One region of the Cytobacillus sp. BC1816 genome, then DNA from elsewhere that is predicted to be linked to it. Evidence: predicted binding sites of a transcription regulator. Region 1 holds the regulator's gene; the other holds the start of a gene.
The links. The regulator LexA, encoded in region 1, represses DNA repair genes until DNA is damaged. The targets are predictions, from matches to a motif close to CGAACATATGTTCG.
Positions count from the first base shown of each region.

Region 1 (4,430 bases):
ATAAACAATACATTCATCCAAAAATGGTAAGGAGAACAAATCTCATGAGGTGCAATTGAATAGGTGTATTGCCCGCAAGAAGTAACGCCAAGGTCGCTCATTGCATGATTGAAAAAACTGTACGGAACTGTAGCAGTCAATATGAAGGATGGTTCATTTAAAATACAAACAAGTAGCAAACCAACTTAAAATACCGAGCTTCTTTGAAATGTTCAGACGACTCACCCTTTACAAAAGTGTTATATGTAAATTGTATATCCAAAAATGTTAAGAGGGATAGTCTTGGAGATTATATTTGAATAGGGCTAGAGGTTGATGCAGGTACTTCTAAAAAATACAAGCTGAATCAGTTTATTAGGAGGTAAAGGGGGCGGATAAGAATAAAAGATAATTAATTTGAAATATTAAGCATTAGACGCGAGGCAAGGAATGTAAAAGGCGGGTGAATCATGACATTCCAAGAAGGATTAAATCAACTTGATAAGACTAATAAGATCATTACCAATGCAAATAAATTGATTGCCGATGTTAATTTAAACACTTTCTTATTTACTTTAAGCTGGTGGGCAGCCTTAGCGATGTTACTTGTTCCTTGGATTTTGTGGGCATTTTTTCGGAAAAAAGAGAGTTCTGCCCGTTTGTTATTTGCGGCTTTTATAACGATGATAATCTCTACAACCATCGATGGATTAGGTGTTGATTTTGGTAAATGGGCCTATCCGGTAAAGGTCATTCCAATACCAACGATCAGCTACTCATTTCGATATGGAATTGTTCCAGTAGCTATAATGTTTTTAATTCAATTCAAACCAAATATTAATCCAATAGTGAAGGCTGTATTGTTCGGTGGGTTTGGTGCTTTTGTGGGAATGCCTATCATGTCAATTCTGCACTTATATAAAAAAATCGACTGGGCCTATACTTATTCCTTTTTTATCTTAGTTTTACTATACTTAATTGCCCATTGGTTTAGCAGAAGGAGCAGTTTTGAAAAAATAGTAAAAGAGTAAAAAATCCGGGATTTTTACCGGAAACCTTTTGTATTATTGTTTCGTACGGAGGTACATCCCTGGGAGCACGGACAAAATATGTGCACTTACTAAGAAAATCCGAAATCCGAAAACCCCTGTTTGCTGGGAGCAGGGGGTTTTTATATAAATCAAATACAAAAACCCCGTTTCTAAGTGAACGAGGTTTTACTAATTTGTATTTCTCTGCATCTCTCTATTCTTTATGCCTGATCTTTAGGAAATCGAGACATGTCAGCAGTGCGTCTCCTCCAAATCCTGCAATTACCGCAAGGAGCACTACCTTTAAGGCAGAGTCAGGATCTGAAGATACGACCAAAAAAACAGCCGCTAAAGCCCCCATGATAACTTCTTCTAAGACCCCCAGATAGATGAATTTTTTTGTCCTTCTGGGTTTGACCATTTTGCCTTCTTTCCGAATATGTCCAACGACACCGACCAGCCCACCAATCAACAAAGCGAAGGTAATGTTCAAAAACATTTTTTCTTCACACTCCTAAAGTCGAGATTTTGGACAAGCGACCTTAGGTTGATTCTCGGTGTATTACCATTATATAGAAAGTGGCTATAAATTAATATGCATAAAAATACCGAATTTTCTGAATAATAAAATAGTCATACATGACTGTAACTTAGGACCACAAGAAAAGGTATCAGTTACTTTCGTATGATTTCGCTAATAGCATCAGGTAATAGGAACTGATAACCTTCTTAAAATTGGAAAAAATAAAAAGCAGGCAGTGGCTGCTTGCTTTTTATCATTCTATTAATGCATATGGCGGTATACACCTATAACTTTGCCGAGGATAGAAACATTTCGAAGGATGATAGGTTCCATTGTAGAGTTTTCCGGCTGAAGCCGGATATAGTCTTTTTCTTTAAAGAATCTTTTGACAGTTGCTTCATCTTCCTCTGTCATGGCAACCACGATATCTCCATTATTGGCAGTGCTCTGCTGTTTGACGATGACATAGTCGCCATCAAGGATTCCGGCTTCAATCATACTTTCTCCCATGATTTCAAGCATGAATACATGCTCATCAGCTGGTGCCATTCTTTCTGGAAGAGGGAAGTATTCTTCAACATTTTCAATGGCCGTTATCGGCTGCCCTGCAGTTACTTTACCGACGATCGGAACATTGACAGCACTGATTTTAGGGATGTGCGAAGACTCGTCCAGATCTAAAATTTCAATTGCGCGCGGTTTGGTAGGGTCCCTGCGGATCAGCCCTTTGCTTTCAAGACGGGCGAGATGGCCGTGAACTGTTGAGCTTGAAGCCAGGCCGACTGCTTCCCCGATTTCCCTTACAGAAGGAGGATAGCCTCTCAATTTAACTTCTTCTTTAATAAACTCTAATATATCTTGCTGCCTTTTTGATAATTTCACCATCTTTACGCACCTCGTATGTTTTTGTTGTCTCAATTATAGCATCAATTACCATATGATACAAACATAAGTTCGAATTTTTATTGACACAAAACAAATGTTCGGTCTATAATAAAAATAACAAATACGAACATACATTCTTTTAGAGGTGGTATATCATGCTGAAAAAATTGTGGAAATCATATTCTTATGCTATTATTCTCTTCGTTTTAAGCCTGGCAGCATCGTTTATTATGCTCGTGCAAATAGAAACACCTGATACGGAAAAGTTTGTGAAAGTCACTGTTGCAGAAGGTGACTCTTTATGGGAAATTGCTGAGAGTTTTTCGGCAGAACATTCGCTGTCTACAGATCAATTTATTAATTGGGTCGAACAAAATAATGAGATAGCGGCAGGAAGGATTTTTCCGGGCGATGAAATTGTTATTCCAGTAAAAGCATTGGATGACGAGCCTTATAAAGAGCTTGCCAGTTCAGACCTTTACGAATAAGGAGAAGCTATGAAAGCAATTATTTACTGCAGGGTTAGTACAACAAAGGAAACTCAGGAAACGTCCCTTTCAAGGCAGGAAGAAGAGCTGGTAAATCTGGCGAAAAAGCATGATTTTGAAGTAGTCAAGGTGATACGCGAGCAGGCCAGCGGATATGACCTTGAAAGGGACGGTATATTGGAGCTTTTAGACTTAATTAAAGAAAAGGATATCAAGGTTGTCCTCATTCAGGATGAAACCAGGCTGGGGCGGGGCAATGCAAAGATTGCGATACTCCATTGCATCCTAAAGGAAGAAGTCCAGCTGTACAGCATTTCGAATAACGGCCAGCTCGAGCTTTCGGAATCAGATTCGATGGTGCTGAACATTGTTGGGATGGTAGAAGAATATCAGAGAAAGCTTCATAACATCAAAATTAAACGCGGCATGCAGCGGGCTGTTGATAAAGGATACCGCCCCGAGAAGAACTTAAGCAATCAGGGAGCAAATGGCGGCAGGGAAAGAATAGAGGTGCCGATAGAGGAAATTGTCCGGCTAAGGAAAAACGAGTTAACATTTGCAGAGATTGCTGCAACTCTCAGGGGCTTTGGGTACAATATCTCTAAAGCAACAGTCCATAGAAGGTATAAAGAGCATATGGAATCACTTGCTGAATAGAGCACTTTTCTTGTCAAAAGTGTTCTTTTTTAGTATGATGGCAGTTGAGTTTCAGTATTGTTCCATATCTGAAGCTATTGTATAATAAAAACTTCTATCAGAATATCCAAAGGTAAACTTTTGATATAAAGGAGCTTTAATATATGCTGCCAAAACAAAAACTTGCCCGAATTAATGAACTGGCAAAGAAGGCAAAGGAATCAGGTTTAACAGAAGCAGAAGCAAAAGAACAGACTTCTCTCCGCAAAGAGTATTTGGAGACTTTCCGCTCTGGCATGCTGAACACGCTTAAAGGTGTTACAATCGTTGATCCGAAAGGAAATGACGTAACTCCGAAAAAACTGAAAGAATTCCAAAATAAAAACCGCCTTCACTAATATTATAATTGAAAGGGATACACAATGCTGTATTCCTTCTTTTAATAGAAAGCGGAGATGACTCCTATTACCGGCTATCTCCGCTTTTTTTACATACGCCGGGTCTTTTTGTGTCAATATAGTAACAAACCGGCTTTTTTGTCCTTTTCCTGACCCTATTGGTTGTGAAAAAAAGGGACACCCGATAATATTAAAAGAGTAAAGAATTACTACTCGAAAGGATGTATTGAATGTTTAATCACACAGATGAACTATCCATCAGTTCCATTCGTACTTTATCAATCGACGCCATTGAAAAGGCGAATTCCGGCCATCCGGGGATGCCGATGGGTGCAGCGCCAATGGCTTATACACTTTGGACACGCTTCATGAACCACAACCCGAATAATCCTGAATGGTTCAACCGTGACCGTTTCGTCCTTTCTGCTGGACATGGCTCCATGCTTTTATACAGCCTTCTTCATCTCTCTGGCTATGATGTTTCCATGAA
Region 1 is NZ_CP195611.1:1,975,357-1,979,786, forward strand. It holds partial or broken gene ACR42H_RS10310 (DUF998 domain-containing protein) at 1-216, opposite strand, end outside; gene ACR42H_RS10315 (CBO0543 family protein) at 450-1,010, shown strand; gene ACR42H_RS10320 (DUF4257 domain-containing protein) at 1,225-1,509, opposite strand; gene lexA (transcriptional repressor LexA) at 1,795-2,418, opposite strand; gene yneA (cell division suppressor protein YneA) at 2,574-2,906, shown strand; gene ACR42H_RS10335 (YneB family resolvase-like protein) at 2,916-3,563, shown strand; gene ACR42H_RS10340 (DUF896 domain-containing protein) at 3,707-3,940, shown strand; gene tkt (transketolase) at 4,171-4,430, shown strand, end outside.

Region 2 (4,430 bases), 1.9 Mb from region 1:
TCTCTTAAGAGCTTTACATGTTCCGGCAGCATCATAGAAGTCCATTTTATTCTGCCCCGATCGCGAATCATAAGCTGACCCCCTTTTACATTTTATGGCCGCCAACCAATGTCGCACGGTGCTTGGCGGTTCCTGCGCTTGTATAAGAGACGGCTCTTAGCAGAGCTCCGCCTCCAAACTTCGAGCGGATCCGGTCCACTGTATAGCCGAGCTCCCTTTTTTTCCAGCCATCCAAATCGAACAGATTCAGCTGCATTTCACAGTCATCCGTAATATTGCCGAGGGAAATGGAAATCTGACGCACTGTTTTTCCCTCATAACTCTCGTTAAAAAGCTCGAGGCAAACGCGATAAAGATCCATCGTAATATTGGTTGGCTGGTCAACTGTCCTTGAGCGGTAAAAGCCTCCTCCGAATTCATCCTGGCTGTAGCCAAGGCCAAAGCTGATGGTCCTGCCAGCTTTACGGTGGCTGCGGGCCCTTCTTGCCACTTCCTCACACATCTCAAGGACCACATGCTTAATTTCCTTTTCCTCTTTGTAATCCCTCAATAAAATCTGGCTTTTCCCAAAGCTGATCTGTCCTTCCATGATCGGTGCCCCTATTTCCGACAGATCAATACCCCATGCATGATGATAGAGCTGATTGCCCATAATCCCAAACTTTCTTTCAAGCTTAGCCAGATCATAGCGGGCAAGCTGTCCGACTGTAAAAATCCCCATTCCATTCAATGTTTTTTCAACACGGCGGCCGATGCCCCACATTTCCCTTAAAGGGGATACATTCCACAGCTTTGTTTTCACATCTTCATACGTCCATTCAGCAACTCCCTTTTTTTTCGCCTCAAGATCCAGGCAGAGCTTTGACATAAGCAAATTAGGTCCTATTCCTATGGCACAGGGGAGCTGAAATTCCCGTTCAATATCATCTTTTATTTTCCAGGCAATTGTCTGGGCATCACCCCAGAGATGCACTGCGCCGTCTACTTTTATAAAACTTTCATCGACACTGTACGTATGGATGGCTTCCTTGGGGACATAACGGTTAAACACCCTGGTGATTTCAGTGGAGATTCTTAAATAAGTCGCCATTTTCGGCTCCTCAATCCTAATGCGCGGGTCATTAGGAACCTCAAAAAGGCGGGCTCCTGTCTTTATCCCAAACTCTTTTTTCATTCGCGGAGAGGCAGCCAGAACAACACTGCCCTTCCGTTCCACATTCCCGGCAATCACAAGATAGCAGTCAAGAGGATCCAGACCAAGCATGACAGCAGAACAGCTTGCATAAAAGCTCTTCATATCAACACACAAAATTTGATTATTCGGCATTGCGCTGTAATCAACCATGACTTCGACATCCTCCTTCAGAAAAGCGCAAGGCGCCGTACCTGCTTATGCTGGCCGGCAGCTCTTGAATCCAATAGATAATCAACAAGAACATCTGTTCTGTATATGTATACCCATTATATTAAGCGAATATGCGTTCGGTTTCAATGGAAATTTTACGCGTTTTTTCTTAAAACAGGTTCTTTTGCCAGGTGCCGATATGACCAGAAACCAGTATAATCAGTTTGAGGTGCAAAAAAAATGAACAAAAGACTGATATATAAAATGGTTCAAAACTGTTTAAAGCAATATAACGAGGAGAGCCATTCCATTTTGTTTGAGAGCAGGGAATTTGCAGAAATATTCAATAAAGTAATAGAGGAGAAAAATAAAGAAGCAGACAGCGAGCTGCATGAAATAGTAAAAGATGTGATATACGGGTATATTACGGGCTCACCTTATTTTTAAAGAATAAAAAAGAAGCGGCAGGTTTTTGGCTGCAGCTTCTTTTTCATAAGACAATAAAGTTTTGAACGTCAATAACTGTCCAGCGCAAGCAGCCTCCCCCTCGAGGTGAGGCTCCCTGGCTGGGGGTCATGCAGACGTTGCCAAAGGACAAGGAAAGCTGCGGCAGGAATACATCGCACGACCTAAAGCGGCAGCTTTTGGGAAGACGCGGCGTTCTTAGTCTGCGTTCCTTCGTGGGCAAGGTGCTTCCGCTTGTCTTATTTCTGATTGAATGCACGTTTTCCAATTTTTTCGAAAAGTCCTGGAAAAAGTGTATAGATGATGCTACCCGCATTCATCCAACGAGGAAGATTGATTTCCCTGACCGGCCGGAGCATTGCATTAACTACCTTGAGCGCCACATATTCGGGCTTAAGCATAAATTTGCTGACATTTTTCACGTATGTGCCCTTTTCATCTGCAATATTGAAAAAATTGGTTTCAATCGGTCCGGGATTAACTGCGGTCACAAACACATTGCTGTCGCCAAGCTCCATGCGAAGGCTGTTTGTATAGCCAAGAACGGCATGCTTGGTTGCGGAATAGACACTGGATTTCGGTGTGGCAATTTTGCCCGCCTGTGAGGCGATATTAATAATATGGCCGCTCCTCTGTTTCCTCATCACCGGAAGCACCATGCCGGTGCAAGCCATTAAACCAACTACATTTACATCAAACATTCCCTTTATTTCTTCAACGTTTGCTTCATGCGCTTCACGGAAAACTCCGAACCCGGCATTATTCACAAGAACATCTATGTGATCAAACCGGGCAAGTACCTCGGAAAAAACAGCCGAGATTTCGTCAGTGTTCGAAACATCAAGTTTATGTATGAAAACATCCACTGAAAAACGCCTCAGCAAATCTGCCTGCAATTCCTGCAATTTGTCAAGGCTGCGGGCAAGAAGGACAAGGTTTGCTCCCCTCTCGGCACAAAGAATAGCCATTTGGGCCCCGATCCCTCCAGATGCACCTGTGATAATCACATTTTTATTCTTTAATCTGTCTGACAAATCAAACCACCTCTTTTGATGCGGAATACAAGAATGCTTCCTCCTCTTTATTTATATAAATCTCTCCTATTGAATGCAAATAGTCAAGCTGAGCGACCGTTTCAGAAATCGTCAGGGAAAGCTCCTTCTCATAAACTTTCGGAAAAAGGCGGCGGCACACTTCAAAAACGGTGAGCGATTCGGACTCAAGCCATGCCTTTACTTTCATTGCCCGCTCATGCTGCCGGCCAAGCCTTTCGTTTATTAACTCTTTCACATTTGTAATATCCTCTCCATGTCCAGAGTAAAAAAGGGATATTGGCAGCTGCCGCAGCTTTTTCAGCGACTCGTTATACTGAAGCTGCGGCTTTGGCCGTTCCGTATTGCCGGGAAGCGGCGGCTCCAGGATGGGATTAGGAGAAATGTGTGCAAGCAAATGGTCTCCTCCAAGGAATACACCATCTTTCTCTCTGAACAAACCTATATGGCTCTGTGCATGCCCAGGTGTCTCCATTACCGTCCAATCGACCAGCCCTTCAGGCTGCCTGCCTTCCTCCAGTTCCCCCGTCAGGGTACGATTGCAGGAATAGCGCAGAGTCTTTTTCATCTTATTTATAAAGGAAAAATAACTTTCAGGAATCCCAAATTCGTTGAACAGTTTTAAGTAAAATTCATCATGAAATTTTAGAAATTGGTCCGTCCGGGACAGCCACCTTTGGTTAATCCGGTGCCCGAACACTTCGAGATTGTCAGGGAAAAAGTCAAGCAGCCCGGCATGATCGGGATGATGATGGGTGAGGACAACCTGTTCAAAATCATCGGGAGTTAAATTCAGCTCTTTAAGCTGGGATTTTAAGGCTTCCCATGCTTCATCCGTTTTAGGGCCGGCATCCACAAGAGTCAGCTTTTCCCCTTTTACTGCATATACATTAACGTCACCGACAGGAAAAGGTGTCGGGATAACAAGCTTTGCAATTCCATCCTTCCAATTTGCCATTTCAACAATCCCCCTAAAATCACTATATTTAAATAAAATAAAGCTGTTTTTTTATACTTCCGCAGGCCATCCAAGTCATACAGTCCATATGCCCTTTAGATAAACCCACTTGTTTCACCCTTAAAATATCAGCATTTTACATGCGTACAAATTACCGAAATTCCATAACATAATTCAGAAATCTTCATATATAAAAATAAGTGTACCGTTCTTTTTATCAATTGTCATTATTTTCACATAACTTTTGCGCATTGTTAATATTTTTTTGGAAAATACTGCTTGACAAATAAGCGTGTCTTCTTGCATAATCACAATTAAAATTTGATTTTCACAGATCAAAGCTGCACTACTGGACAGCAGAAAAATAGCGATGAATAAGATTAGTAAATGGAAAACGGCGAAAGAGAGTGAAGCTCAGCGGCTGAAAGGCTTCACAGTCCACTTGACCATTGAACCTGCCTTATGAGCTGTTAGGAAAACCTAAACGCACCCCGGCGTTATCGGGATCGAGATGCCTTTTCAAAGACAGCAGATGCAGCAGGCAGGCATGCTGCACTAAGAATGAAAAGGCAATGAAGGTGGTACCGCGGAAGCATAGTCTTTTCGTCCT
Region 2 is NZ_CP195611.1:3,908,726-3,913,155, forward strand. It holds gene ACR42H_RS19935 (YolD-like family protein) at 1-71, opposite strand, end outside; gene ACR42H_RS19940 (DinB/UmuC family translesion DNA polymerase) at 86-1,345, opposite strand; gene ACR42H_RS19945 (YqzH family protein) at 1,586-1,792, shown strand; gene ACR42H_RS19950 (SDR family NAD(P)-dependent oxidoreductase) at 2,050-2,844, opposite strand; gene ACR42H_RS19955 (MBL fold metallo-hydrolase) at 2,846-3,820, opposite strand; T-box leader at 4,182-4,430, shown strand, end outside.
Region 2: ACR42H_RS19945 (YqzH family protein) is a predicted target of LexA. The motif match lies at 1,472-1,485, and genes of this name have one in related genera.